DNA from 2 places in the Nesterenkonia xinjiangensis genome. Region 1 is predicted to be linked to the other one. Evidence: predicted binding sites of a transcription regulator. Region 1 holds the regulator's gene; the other holds the start of a gene.
The links. Region 1 encodes LexA, which represses DNA repair genes until DNA is damaged. Its sites were predicted from a motif close to TCGAACANNTGTTCGA; they were not measured.

Region 2: uvrA (excinuclease ABC subunit UvrA) is a predicted target of LexA. The motif match lies at 2,860-2,875, and genes of this name have one in related genera.

The regions. Positions count from the first base shown of each region.
Region 1 is NZ_JACCFY010000001.1:2,879,300-2,886,525, forward strand. It holds gene HNR09_RS12950 (ATP-dependent DNA helicase) at 1-1,882, shown strand, start outside; gene lexA (transcriptional repressor LexA) at 1,908-2,696, opposite strand; gene HNR09_RS12960 (LysM peptidoglycan-binding domain-containing protein) at 2,995-3,405, shown strand; gene HNR09_RS12965 (histidinol-phosphate transaminase) at 3,494-4,639, shown strand; gene hisB (imidazoleglycerol-phosphate dehydratase HisB) at 4,771-5,388, shown strand; gene hisH (imidazole glycerol phosphate synthase subunit HisH) at 5,388-6,026, shown strand; gene priA (bifunctional 1-(5-phosphoribosyl)-5-((5-phosphoribosylamino)methylideneamino)imidazole-4-carboxamide isomerase/phosphoribosylanthranilate isomerase PriA) at 6,104-6,877, shown strand; gene HNR09_RS12985 (SseB family protein) at 6,874-7,226, shown strand, end outside.
Region 2 is NZ_JACCFY010000001.1:3,123,174-3,130,399, forward strand. It holds gene HNR09_RS14010 (DEAD/DEAH box helicase) at 1-1,295, opposite strand, end outside; gene HNR09_RS14015 (MBL fold metallo-hydrolase) at 1,295-1,957, opposite strand; gene HNR09_RS14020 (HAD hydrolase-like protein) at 1,968-2,801, opposite strand; gene uvrA (excinuclease ABC subunit UvrA) at 3,018-5,903, shown strand; gene HNR09_RS14030 (lysophospholipid acyltransferase family protein) at 6,049-6,738, shown strand; gene uvrC (excinuclease ABC subunit UvrC) at 6,731-7,226, shown strand, end outside.

The DNA of each region.
Region 1 (7,226 bases):
GGCGGGCACCGGGACGGGCAAGTCGCTGGCCTACCTGGTGCCCGCCGTCGTGCATGCGCTGGACAGCGAGCGTCCGGTGCTGATCTCCACAGCGACCCTGGCGCTGCAGGCGCAGATCATGGGCCGTGACCTGCCGCGCCTGCTGGAGCAGCTGGGGGACGAGCTTGACCAGGGGATCAGCATCGCCCTGGTCAAGGGGCGTGCCAACTACCTCTGCAAGCACAAGCTCGAGGGCGGTTTCCCTCAGGACGATGAGGAGCAGGCGCTGTTCTCCTTCGGCGACGAGCCCGCCGGTGAATCCGCCCCGGAGCCCGGCTCTCGGTTGGGGCGAGAGGTCGTGCGCCTGCGCGAGTGGGCCGAGGAGACGGAGACGGGAGACCGTGACGACCTCCCCGAGGGGGTCTCGGACAAGGCCTGGCGGCAGGTCTCGGTCAATGCAGTGGACTGCATCGGACCGCGACGATGCCCGATGGCCTCCGAGTGTTTCTCCGAGCTGGCCCGCGAGCGTGCTGTGGACGCTGATCTCGTGGTCACCAATCACGCGATGCTGGCCATCGACGCCTTCGAAGGTCTGCAGGTGCTGCCCGAGCATGACGCGGTCATCATCGACGAGGCCCATGAGCTCGCTGACCGGGTGACCTCCGCCGTCACAGCGCAGCTGTCGGTGCAAATGATCCAGACGGCGGCGAACTCGCTGCGCCGGCACACGTCGCTCAGCGGAGAGGATCTGCAGGCTGCGGCCATCGCCGTCGACGCCGCCTTCCACGCCAAGGAGTCCGGACTGCTGGCACGTGGGCTGGACCCTCAGCAGACCCAGGCCCTCGAGATCGCCCGCAACGCGGCCCGCACCGCCCTCTCGGACAGCAAGCCCTCCGGAGACTCCGACGGCGACACCGGTCGCTCCACGGCTCGAGCCCGGGTGCAGGCGGTCCAGGAGACCGCGGAACGCATGCTGCAGTCTCCGGAGACCCCGGACGTCATCTGGCTGACCAGACCTGGAAGCTTCACCCCAGGAGTGGGATACCGCGAGGCCGACGTCACCGAGCCGCCGGTCGTGAACGTGGCCCCCACCTCGGTGGCCGGTCGGCTCCGCGAGGGGCTCTTCGGCGACAGGACCGTGATCCTGACCTCGGCGACGCTCACCATCGGAGACAGCTTCGAACCCGTCGCCGGCGCGCTGGGGCTGGGTGGGGAGAAAGCCCCTGCCTGGGATGGCGTCGACGTCGGCAGCCCATTCGAGTACCCGAAGCAGGGGGTGCTCTATGTGGCGAAGCATCTGCCGGCTCCGTCGCTGAAGACCGCCGACCAGCAGCGTGATGAGCTTGCCGAGCTCATCGAGGCCTCACGTGGGGCGACGCTGGCGCTGTTCTCCTCGCGCCGTGCGGCGGAGGAGGCGGCCGAGGACCTGCGTGAGCGGTTGGACGTACCGATCCTCTGTCAGGGAGACGCCACGATGTCGTCGCTGGTGCGGGAGTTCGCCGCGGACGAGGAGACCTGCCTGTTCGGCACCATGGGCCTGTGGCAGGGTGTCGACGTTCCCGGCCGATCCTGCCGACTCGTGGCGATCGACAGGATCCCCTTCCCCCGACCCGACGATCCGCTGATGAGCGCGCGCACCCAGGAGGTCGCGCGGCACGGAGGCAACGGCTTCATGCAGGTGGCTGCCACTCACGCCGCCACGCGACTGGCCCAGGGCGCGGGGCGGCTGATCCGCAGCGCCGAAGACAGGGGAGTGCTGGCCATCCTGGACTCCCGGCTGGCCACGGCGCGTTACGGGGGCTTCCTGAAGAAGTCCATGCCGGACTTCTGGCCCACGGTCAGCGGAGACATCGCTCGAGGCGCGCTCCGCAGGTTGGCGGACCACCAGTCCAGCGAGGGCTGAGTCCGCGCGGGCCTCCGTCCTTGGGTCAGAGGCTGCGCAGCACGGTGACGACCCGGCCCATGATGGTCGCCTCGTCGCCGAGGATCGGCTCGTAGCTGCGGTTCTGCGGCAGCAGCCACTGGTGCCCGTCGCGACGGCGCAGGGTCTTCACCGTGGCCTCCTCGTCGAGCAGCGCTGCGACGATGTCGCCGTTCTCCGCCGTATGCTGCCGGCGGACCACCACCCAGTCGTCCTCGAAGATGCCGGCCTCGATCATCGAGTCACCCCGGACCTGGAGCATGAACAGCTCACCCTCGCCGGTGAGCTGGCGGGGCAGAGGCATCACGTCCTCCACATGCTGCTCGGCCAGGATCGGGCCGCCGGCGGCGATGCGCCCGACCACCGGGATGTCAGTGGTCCGGCTGTCGGACTGCTCGCGATAGGCGTCCAGGTCCACCACGGCGCTGTCCACGGCGCGGCGGCGCTCCGCCGGCCCTTCTGAAGCCTGGGAGGTCTGCTCCGCGTCAGTGGGACCCTCAGCGGCCAGGAGGCGGCCTGAGGAGTCACGGATGACCTCCATGGCGCGCGGCTTCCCCGGGACTCTGCTCAGGTAGCCCATCTGCTGGAGACGAGCGAGCTGATGCGTCACCGAGGACAGCGACGCGAGGCCGCAGGCGTCCCCGATCTCACGCATCGACGGAGGATAGCTGCGCTCGGCGAGGGACTGCTGGATCACATCGACGATGCCGCGCTGCCGCTCCGTCAGGCGGGGAGCCTCCCCATGCGTCCGGTCCCGCGGCAGGTTCTTCTCAGCAGGTCGCTTCTCCACGGCCATGTCTCACGCCTCTCTCCGCAGGGTCTCATCGGGTTCGCGGCCGACTCCGGAACGTCACGAGGCCCAGAACGTGCAGTTCATGTCAGAGGGTCCTGATGGACTCTCCGACATGGACGCCCGATCGAACATCGCATCCGAAACTCGGTTCGAACATGTGGCTCAGGCTACGGGAACCGGGCGCCCGGGGCCAACATATTCGAACGCATGTCTGGTCCCGTGTCGAACATGTGTGCTAGAAATAGAACACAGCTTCGAACAGTCTTCGATGCCACAGTCAGTACGAGAGAGGTTCTTCCCCATGCGTCACTCGCACACCTCCTTCACCGCCCGTCCGGTCTCCGGTGCGGCTCACGCATCCGGCCCCCTTGCCTCGGTCGCTCTCGGGCGTCCCGGCATGACCCTGACTCGGCGGGGGCGGCTGCTGCTCATCGGCCTGCCGGCGCTCACTCTGCTGGCCGCCGCCCTGGTCGGACTCGCGCTGCTGGCCGGCAGCTTCGCCAACATGGCCCAGGCCTCGAGCCAAGAGCCCGCAGGTGTGGAGGCCGTCGAGGTCACGGTCGCCCCCGGCGACACGCTCTGGAGCGTCGCCTCGGAGCTGGACTCCGGCGAAGACGTCCAGGTCCTCATCGGGCAGATCGCGGAGCTGAACGGCCTCTCCTCCTCGGAGCTGCACCCGGGGCAGACCCTCCACGTTCCCGTGCTGGACTGATCGTCTGGTGGCCGATGGGCGTGACGCACTGCGTCAAGCTCAGGCTCCACGGTGGGGGCGGGGCCAGCTCCGCGAGTAGGATGGGCGCGTGAAATCTCAGCAGAACGGGGCCGGCGCGACGCCGACGACGGAGAACCCTGACCGATCAGACCGCCTGGCGCGGCTGCCCCTCCGGGATGAGCTGCGCGGGCAGGAGCCCTACGGAGCCCCGCAGCTGACCGTGCGGGCCATGCTCAACGTCAACGAGACCACCTATGACGTCCCCGCCGACGTCGTGGACGCGATCACCACAGAGGTCCGGCACGCCGCACAGTCCCTGAACCGTTACCCGGACCGCGAGTTCACCCGGCTGCGCGAGAAGCTCGCCGACTATCTGGGCCATGGGCTGAGTGCCGAGAACATCTGGGCGGCCAACGGGTCCAATGAGATCATGCAGCACATCCTGCAGGCCTTCGCCGGCCCGGGACGCTCCGTGCTGGCCTTCCCTCCCACGTATTCGATGTACCCGCTCTACGCTCGCGGGACCTACAGCGAGTACATCCCGGGCACTCGGGGGGAGGACTTCACGCAGAGCGCTGCGGACGTCGCCCGGCAGATCCGCGAGCACCGCCCTCATGTGGTGATCCTCTGCTCTCCCAACAACCCGACCGGCACCGCGCTGGGGCTCGATGTCGTCGAGGCCGCCTATGCGGCCGCCCTCGAGGGCGACACTATGGTCGTCGTCGACGAGGCCTACGGGGAGTTCCGGCAGAACGGTACGCCCTCGGCGCTGGAGCTGCTGGCCGGACGGGAACGGCTGATCGTCTCACGCACGATGAGCAAGGCCTTCGCTTTGGCGGGTGGACGGCTGGGCTACCTGGCCGCCGCGGAGGAGGTCACAGACGCGCTGCGGCTGGTGAGGCTTCCCTACCACCTCTCGGCGGTCACCCAGGCCACCGCGGAGGCGGCCCTGGACCACAGCGCGACGCTGATGGCCAACGTCGAGCGCATCAAGTCCCAGCGTGACCGCATTGTGGAGACGCTGAGCAGCTACGGGCTCACCCCCGCTCCGTCGGATGCGAACTTCGTCTTCTTCGGCGGCCTGAGCGATGAGAAGGCCGCCTGGCAGCATCTCCTCGATGACGGCATCCTCATCCGCGACGTCGGCATCCCCGGCCACCTGCGGGTGACTGCCGGCACCGAGGAGGAGACAACCGCCTTCCTCGAATCGCTGCGGCGCCATCTGGGGCGCTGACCCCGGGCCGTGGCCGGGGCGTTCCACCGTCTGAGACCGCTGTCGTGCACGCTGAGGCCTTCCACAGCGGTGCGTAGACTGGACTACGGCGTCACCAGACCCACCCCCCCCGTACCTCACGAGCAGGAGCCATGGGAGCAGAACTGATCTCGGGCCGCGCGGCCCAGATGGAACGAGTGACCTCCGAGTCCAGCGTGCGCGTCCGCATGGACCTCGACGGAACCGGCACCTCGAAGATCTCCACCGGTGTGCCGTTCTTCGACCACATGCTCACCGCCTTGTCGAAGCATTCGCTGATCGATCTGGAGATCGAGGCCAGCGGAGACACCCACATCGACGTCCACCACACCGTGGAGGACACCGCCATCGTCATCGGTGAGGTGCTGCGCACCGCCCTGGGCGACAAGGCGGGCATCCGCCGTTTCGGCGAGGCGACGGTCCCGCTGGACGAGGCGCTGGCGCAGGCGATCGTCGACGTCTCCGGTCGCCCGTACCTGGTCCACACAGGCGAGCCCGAGGGGCAGCAGTACCACCTGATCGGCGGCCATTTCACCGGATCCATGACCCGTCACGCCTTCGAAGCGGTCACGTACCACTCCGGGATCTGCCTGCACATGCGTGTGCTGGCCGGACGGGATCCCCACCACATCGTGGAGGCGCAGTTCAAGGCCTTCGCCCGAGCTCTGCGTGCCGCGGTCGAGTCGGACCCGCGGGTGGAAGGCATCCCCTCGACCAAGGGAGCGCTGTGATGGCGAAGCCTGAGGTCGTCGTCCTGGACTACGGCTCCGGCAACGTCCATTCCGCGGTCCGAGCCCTGGAGCGCGTCGGCGCCCAGGTCACGTTGACCCGGGACACCCAGCAGGTGCTCGACGCCGACGGGCTCGTCGTCCCGGGAGTGGGCGCGTTCGCCGCGGTGATGGAGGCCTTGACGTCCATCGACGCTCCACGCTGGATCGGACGTCGAGTGGCCGGTGGGCGCCCCGTGCTGGGCATCTGCGTGGGGCACCAGATCCTCTTCGAGCGCGGAGTGGAGCATGGGATCGCCGCCGAGGGGATGGGGGAGTGGCCCGGAGAGGTCACCGCCCTGCCGCAGGACGTGGTCGTCCCCCACATGGGGTGGAACACCGTCCGCCCGGCGCGGGACTCGGTGCTCTTCGACGGCATCGAGGACGAGCGCTTCTACTTCGTGCATTCCTATGCCGTCCAGGAGTGGGGCTTCGACCAGACGGTGGACGCCATGTCTGCGCCGAAGGTGACGTGGTCCCACCACGGGGCGGACTTCATCGCCGCCGTGGAGAACGGCCCGCTGGCCGCCACCCAGTTCCATCCCGAGAAGTCCGGCGACGCCGGCATGCAGCTGCTGAAGAACTGGATCGAGAGCCTCTGATCCGCTGGGCCGCCGCATCGGCCAGCCCGCTACGACCACCCGCAGGACCACCGCCGCAGGAAGAGAGATCCGCCGCCATGGCTGAGAGCGCCCCCGAGAACACTCCCGAGACCGCCACCGTGCCCGCCCTGGAGCTGCTGCCCGCCGTCGACGTCGCCGACGGCCAGGCCGTCCGCCTGGTGCAGGGGGAGGCAGGTTCCGAGACCGGCTACGGAGATCCACTGGAGGCGGCCCTGACCTGGCAGCAGCAGGGGGCCGAGTGGATCCATCTGGTGGATCTCGACGCCGCTTTCGGCCGCGGGCACAACCGTGAGGTGCTGTCCCGCGTGGTGAAGGAGCTGGACATCAAGATCGAACTCTCCGGAGGCATCCGCGACGACGAGTCGCTGGACCGCGCTCTGGAGTTCGGCGCGACCCGGGTGAACCTGGGCACCGCCGCCTTGGAGGACCCCGAGTGGACTGCTCGCGCCATCGAGCGCCACGGCGAGGCCATCGCGGTGGGACTCGATGTCCGCGGCGAGACCCTGGCCGCCCGTGGCTGGACCAAGGAGGGCGGCAACCTCTGGGAGGTGCTGGAGCGCCTCGAGGACGCCGGCTGCCCGCGGTACGTGGTCACCGATGTCACCAAGGACGGCACCCTGCGTGGGCCCAACACCGATCTGCTGGCGGAGGTCTGCCGGCGCACCGCCAAGCCCGTGGTGGCCTCCGGCGGGATCTCTTCCCTGCAGGACGTCTCCGCGCTGGCCAAGATGGTCTCCCACGGCGTGGAGGGCGCCATCATGGGCAAGGCGCTCTACGCGGACAAGTTCACCTTCCCCGACGCACTGAAGGCGGCGGCCGCCTCGGCATGACGCACCATCACCGCGAACAGGGGCACCGGCCGGACCCGGCACGGAACCCGCTGGACCAGGGCGCCGGGGTCGCCGAGGACACCGAGTGCTCGGCCCGTGAGCTTCCGTCCCACATCGCGAACCTGCTGCAGCGTCAGTCGCGTGCGGCCGACGGTCGGCCTGCGGACTCTGCGGGCATCCCCTGGGAGGGCCGGAACCTCTCCGGAGAGGGGAATCCGCTGCATGCCTTCGACGGCGACGACGGCCGAGCTGCTGTGCAGATCGTCACGGCGCGTCAGAGGCTGCTGGCCGGAGAGCTGGACGAGGCCGGATTCGTCGCCGCGCTGCAGGGGCAGAGGCTCTTCGTCCC
Region 2 (7,226 bases), 240 kb from region 1:
TCGAAGCTCTTCTCGGACCAGCTGACGAACCCATCCTGGGGCTTCTTCTTGCCCGCCGAGCGGATCGCCTGGGCGACCTTCTTCTCGTCATCGCCGTGCTTGGCGCGGGCCTTGCGCAGCGCCTGTTCGTTCTCGATCACGTGCTCGGGCGCCTGCACCACGACCCGGCCTTCGGTGTCGAAGCCGGCCCGGCCTGCGCGCCCGGAGATCTGGTGGAACTCGCGGGCGTTGAGCTGGCGGGTGCGCTGGCCGTCATACTTGCTCAGCGCGGAGAGGAGCACCGTGCGGATGGGGACGTTGATCCCCACGCCGAGGGTGTCGGTGCCGCAGATGACCTTGAGCAGGCCCTCCTGGGCGAGCTGCTCCACCAGACGTCGATACTTGGGCAGCATGCCTGCGTGGTGCACACCGATCCCGGATCGCAGCAGCCGGTTCAGCACCTTGCCGTAGCCCTTGGCGAAGCGGAAGGTCTCCAGCCGCTGACGGATGAGCTCCCGCCCCTCCTTGTCCACCACGTTCAGCGAGGCCAGTCCGGCGGCACGTTCTGCGGCCTCGCGCTGCGAGAAGTGCACCACGTAGACCGGCGCCTGCTCCCCGGCGACCAGCTCCTCAAGTTTGTGCTGCAGCGGGGTCATCGAGTACTCGAAGTGCAGCGGCACCGGCCGCTGGGCTGAAGAGACGGTGACGACGTCGCGTCCGGTCCGCTCGGCGATCTGCCGCTCGAAGCGGCTCGTGTCGCCCAAGGTGGCCGACATCAGCAGGAACTGCGCCCCGCGGAGCTCCAGCAGCGGGACCTGCCAGGCCCAGCCACGCTGCGGGTCGGCATAGAAATGGAACTCATCCATGATGACCGGGCCGACCTCAGCCTGGGCGCCGTCGCGCAGCGCCTCGTTCGCGAGGATCTCGGCGGTGCAGCAGATGATCGGAGCGTGGGCGTTGACCGCGGAGTCACCGGTGACCATGCCGACGTTCTCGGCGCCGAAGGTCTCCACCAGGGCGAAGAACTTCTCCGAGACGAGCGCCTTGATGGGGGCGGTGTAGACGCTGCGCTCCCCGCGGCTGAGTGCGAAGAAGTGGGCCGCGGTCGCGACCAGCGACTTCCCTGAGCCGGTCGGGGTGGCCATGATGACATGACGCCCGTCGGCCAGCTCCAGGACGGCGTCCTCCTGGGCGGGGTAGAGGGTGATGCCGCGCTGGGCGGCCCAATCGGTGAAGGCCTCCACGAGCTGAGAGGGGTCGGGAGCGTCGCCGTCGGAGGGGGCGGGACGCAGAGTGTCGAGTCGAAGGGCCGCCACTACCAGCCGCGCTCCCGCCACTGGGCGAGCTGCGGCCGCTCGGCGCCGAGCGTCGTGGGGTCGCCGTGCCCGGGATGGATGACCGTGTCATCAGGGAAGGCTTCGAAGAGCCTGGACTCGACGTCGTCGATGAGCGAGGCGAAGTCCGCATCGCTGTCGGTCTTGCCGACGCCTCCGGGGAACAGCGAGTCGCCGGTGAAGATGTGGGTGGGTCCGTCCTCGACCGGATAGACGAAGGCCACCGAACCAGGGGTATGGCCGCGCAGCTGGATGACGTCCAGGCCGATGCCGTCGTACTCGACGAGGTCGCCGTGGGCCAGACGACGATCGATGCGCACGCCCTGCGCCTCCTCGACGGCGTGAGCGTCATCCTCTCCCGCAGCGGTCTCCACGCCCTGGGCCACTGCGGAGAGCGCGCGGACGTGGTCCCAGTGCCGGTGCGTGGTCAGCACAGCCCGCAGCTGGGGCGCGCAGGGCGTGTCCGCGGCGGCCGCGGCCAGCATCGCGCGGATCGCCTCGGCGTCGTCGGCGGCATCGATGAGCACCTGGACCCCCGACTTCTTCGCCGTGAGCAGGTAGACGTTGTTGCTCATCTCGGAGACCGCGATGCGGCGGACGGTGATCGCCGGGAGGTCGTGGATCAGTGAGCTGTCGGTGGCCATGAGGGACAGTCTATGGTCTGCTCTCGCTCAGATGCCATGACGCCGTCGGGCCTCCCGCCGCCTCGGGCCTGCGGCCGCCGGTCGCACCGCTGAGGACGCCGCCGAGCACAGCGTCCAGGGCGGTGCGCAGGCCGGCGGCATCCTCGACGACGATCTCGGCCCCGGCCTCCTCGAGCTCGCCGACGGGCGCGTATCCCCAGCGCACGCCGATGCACGGGATGCCGTGGGCCTGGGCGCCCTCCACGTCGAAGACGCGGTCGCCGACCATCGCCCGCGGCACGGGCTCCGTCCCCAGGTTCTCCGTCCCCACGTTCAGGGCCTGCAGCGCGGCCGCGAGGATGGGCCCCTTGCCGCTGTGCGGGATCGACTCGTCCGGGTGGGAGCCTGAGATGACGTCGAAGGCCGTCGCCAGGTTCTGGACCTCCAGGAGCCGCTCGGCCAGCGGCTGCGGCTTGGAAGTGGCCACGGCGAGGGCCGCTCCGGCCGCGCGCAGCTCGACGAGCAGCTCACGGATCCCCGGATAGACGGTGGAGGCGGCCATGCCTCGCGCGAGGTACTCCTGTCGATAGTGCTCCACGATGCCGGGCAGCTGGGACTCACGAACCTCGGGCAGCGAGAGCAGGCTCTCGGCCAGCGGCGGACCGACCATCGCGTCCAGGACCGCGGGCTCCGGGACAGGGATGCCGTGGGCCTTCAGCGCGGCGGCGATCCCTCCCGTGATGGCACCGCCGGGGTCCACCAAGGTGCCGTCGAGGTCAAAGAGCACGACGGCGGCGGGTGTCGGCGCGGGGGCGTCGGGAGGCGTGGGGGCATCGGTGCCGGAAGCGGGCGTCAGGTCGTCCATGCCCCCATCCTCTCAGCACCGAGGTCGGGGCTCCGGTGCCGTGGTCGGTCCACCAGGATCGAATATTTGTTCGATCGCGAAAACGGGCATAGACTGGTGCGCGTGTCTGAGCGATTTGCCGAGGTCCACGGCGCAGTGATCGAATCCGTCGACGACTATTACAGCCGGGGTCAGCGCCGGAAGGCCGGCGCCAACGGGACGATCGGTCGTGCCGAGGTGGACCGCATCGTGGTCCAGGGGGCGCGCGAGCACAACCTCCACGACGTCGCCGTGGAGCTGCCCCGCAACGCGTTCATCGTCTTCACCGGGCTCTCCGGGTCGGGGAAGTCGTCCCTTGCCTTCGACACGATCTTCGCCGAGGGTCAGCGCCGGTACGTCGAGTCGCTCTCGGCCTACGCGCGCATGTTCCTCGGGCGGGTGGACAAGCCCGACGTCGACTTCATCGAGGGGCTCTCCCCGGCGGTCTCCATCGACCAGAAGTCCACCTCGCGGAACCCTCGCTCCACGGTGGGCACCGTCACGGAGATCCACGACTACCTGCGCCTGCTCTGGGCGCGCATCGGCGTGCCCCACTGCCCGGTCTGCGGCGAGACCATCGAGCGGCAGACCCCGCAGCAGATCGTGGACCAGATCCTCGACCTTCCCGAGCGCTCCCGGTTCCAGGTGCTGGCACCGGTGGTCCGCGGTCGCAAGGGCGAGTTCAAGGACCTCTTCCGGGACCTCGCCGGCCAGGGCTTCGCGCGCGCCGTCGTCGACGGCGAGACCGTCCAGCTCAACGAGCCGCCGGTCCTGGAGAAGCAGATCAAGCACCACGTCGACGTCGTGGTGGACCGCCTCGTCATCCGCGAAGGGATGCGCCAGCGGCTCACCGACTCGATCGAGACCGCGCTGCGGCTGGCTGAGGGCCGCGTCGTGGTGGACCTGGTGGACCTCGCCGCCGACGGGACTCCGGAGGATCCGGAACGGGTCCCCGAGGGGCTCGTCGGCCCGAAGCAGCGCAGCTTCTCCGAACACCTGGCCTGCCCGAACGAGCACCCGCTGCCCATCGATGAGATCGAGCCGCGCTCCTTCTCCTTCAACTCGCCGTTCGGCGCCTGCCAGACCTGCTCCGGCATCGGCTCCCGGCTCGAGGTGGATGAGGAGCTCGTCATCCCTGACGACACCCTGTCACTGCAGGACGGAGCGATCGCGCCGTGGAACCGCGGCAAGGCCTCCAGCGAGTACTGGATGCGGCTCATCCGGGCCCTGGCGGAGGAGCTCGAGTTCTCCGTGAACGTCCCCTGGCAGGAGCTGCCGAAGAAGGCACGCACGGCGCTGCTGCAGGGGCGCAACCACAAGGTCGTGGTGCAGTACCGCAACCGCTTCGGCCGGGAGCGCAAGTACTCCACCGGCTTCGAGGGCGTGCTCTCCTACCTGCACCGTAAGTATGAGGAGACCGAGTCGGACAACGCCCGGGACCACTACGAGCAGTACATGCGGCAGGTGCCGTGTCCGGCCTGCGACGGTCAGCGGCTGAACCCGGCCTCCCTCTCGGTGCTCATCGAGGGGCGCTCCATCGCCGAGGTCTCTCGCCGGCCGCTCGAGGAGGTCGTCGAGTTCTTCGCCACGCTCAGCCTCTCGGCGCGGGACGCCACGATCGCCGAACAGGTCCTCAAGGAGATCCTGGCTCGGCTGAACTTCCTGCTCGACGTGGGCCTGGGCTACCTCAACCTGGAACGCGCCGCCGGCACGCTCTCCGGCGGAGAGGCCCAGCGCATCCGGCTGGCCACACAGATCGGCTCCGGACTCGTGGGCGTGCTCTACGTGCTCGACGAGCCCTCCATCGGCCTGCACCAGCGTGACAACAGCCGACTCATCGGAACGCTCACCCGGCTCCGGGATCTCGGCAACACGCTCATCGTCGTGGAGCACGACGAGGACACGATCGCCGAGGCCGACTGGGTCGTGGACATCGGCCCGGGAGCGGGGGAGCGCGGCGGTCGCATCGTGCACTCCGGCTCCGTGGAGCGGCTGAAGGCCAATGAAGACTCCATCACCGGGGACTATCTGGCGGGCCGCCGGACCATCGCCGTGCCCGCACAGCGGCGCCCGCTCGACACGGAGCGCATGCTGCGCATCGTCGAGGCCCATGAGAACAACCTGGCCGAGGTCAGCGTGGACCTCCCGCTCGGCGTCTTCCTGGCGGTCACCGGAGTCTCCGGCTCGGGCAAGTCGACCCTGATCAATGAGATCCTCTACAAGTCTTTGGCGAATCGGCTCAACAACGCCCGTCAGGTGCCGGGCCGTCATCGTCGGATCGACGGGGTCGACCACCTCGACAAGGTCATCCATGTCGACCAGAGTCCGATCGGGCGCACCCCGCGCTCGAATCCGGCCACCTACACCGGCGTGTTCGACCACATCCGCAAGCTCTTCGCCGAGACCCAGGAGGCCAAGACGCGCGGCTACCAGCCGGGGCGGTTCTCCTTCAACATCAAGGGAGGCCGCTGCGAGGCCTGCTCGGGCGACGGGACGCTGAAGATCGAGATGAACTTCCTCCCCGACGTCTACGTCCCCTGCGAGGTCTGCCAGGGAGCCCGGTACAACCGGGAGACCCTGGAGGTCCACTACAAGGGCAGGAACATCGCCGAGGTCCTCGCCATGCCGATCGAGGAGGCCGCTGAGTTCTTCTCCGCGTTCGCGCCGATCGCCCGGCACCTCACCACCCTGGTCGACGTCGGACTGGGATACGTGCGCCTCGGTCAGGCGGCCACCACGCTGTCCGGCGGTGAGGCTCAGCGCGTGAAGCTCGCGTCCGAGCTGCAGAAGCGGTCCAAGGGTCGCAGCATCTACGTGCTGGACGAGCCCACCACCGGTCTGCACTTCGAGGACATCCGCAAGCTCCTCGGTGTGCTGCAGGGCCTGGTGGAGAAGGGCAACACCGTGGTGACGATCGAGCACAACCTCGATGTCATCAAGTCTGCGGACTGGGTCATCGACCTCGGCCCGGAGGGTGGCACCGGGGGCGGACTCATCGTCGCCGAGGGCACGCCGGAGCAGGTCGCCGAGCACGCCGAGAGGACCGGATCGCACACCGGGACGTTCCTGCGCACGGTGCTGTGACCTGCGGCCCGGGCCGGCGCGCTCGCTGTGACGGGCCACTCAGCGGGTACACTGAACCGCGGCCCAGCACGGACGGCGCACCGCGCCCTGCGACACGAAGGAACTGCACGTGAGCACAGACCCCACCGCGCCCCTTCGGAAGCGCGTGGTCACCCACGATGCGATCCGGAAGACCTTCGCCGCGTATGTGAAGATGACCTGCCGCCCCACCATCACCGGCCTGCACAACGTGCCCGACGACGGCGGCTTCGTGGTGGCCAGCAACCACCTCTCGTTCCTCGACTCGGTGCTGATCCAGGCGATCTTCCCGCGTCCGGTGAGTTTCTTCGCCAAGGCTGAGTACTTCACCCAGACCGGGCTGAAGGGTCGGGCCATGAAGATGTTCTTCGAGTCGGTGGGCTCGGTGCCCGTGGAGCGGCAGAGGAAGTCCGCCAGCGTCGAGGCGCTGCATCAGCTGGGCGACATCGCCTCGTCCGGTTTCGGGGTGGGCATCTACCCAGAGGGAACTCGCAGCCGCGACGGCCGCCTCTATCGTGGCAAGAACGGCGTGGGCTGGCTGGCGCTGGCCACCGGCGTCCCGGTCGTCCCGGTCGGGCTCCGGGGCACCGAGGACCTCCAGGCAGCGGACTCCAACCGGGTGCGTCCGGCGAAGTTCGAGATGCACGTCGGAGAGCCCCTCCACTTCGAGCACATCGGCGAACGGCATCCGCTGCCCATCCGCCGCGAGGCCACGGCTCGGGTCATGGACGCCATCGCCGCGCTCACCGGACAGGAGCGCGTGGACAGCTACAACAGCCCTCCGGTCGACAGGACTGACGTCGGCGACGATGGCTGACCCCGCCTCCTACCGTCCCCGGCAGGGAGAGATCCCGACCTCCCCGGGCGTCTACCGTTTCATCGACCCGCACGGGCGGGTCGTCTATGTCGGCAAGGCCAAGAACCTGCGCGCCCGACTGAACTCCTACTTCGCCCGCCCAGCCGGCCTGCCGCCGAAGACCTACGCCATGGTGCACACCGCCGCGCAGGTCGAGTGGACGGTGGTCGGCTCCGAGCTCGAGGCGATCCAGCTTGAGTACACCTGGATCAAACAGCACGCTCCGCGGTTCAACATCATGTACCGCGACGACAAGTCCTATCCGTACCTCGCCGTCACGTTGAATGAGAAGTACCCCCGGGTGCAGGTCATGCGCGGTGACCGCCGACCCGGTGTGAAGTACTTCGGGCCCTTCCACCCCGCCAAGGCCATCCGCGAGACCGTGGACACGATGCTGCGCGTGTTCCCGGTGCGCAGCTGCTCCTCAGGGGTGTTCCGGCGAGCTGAGG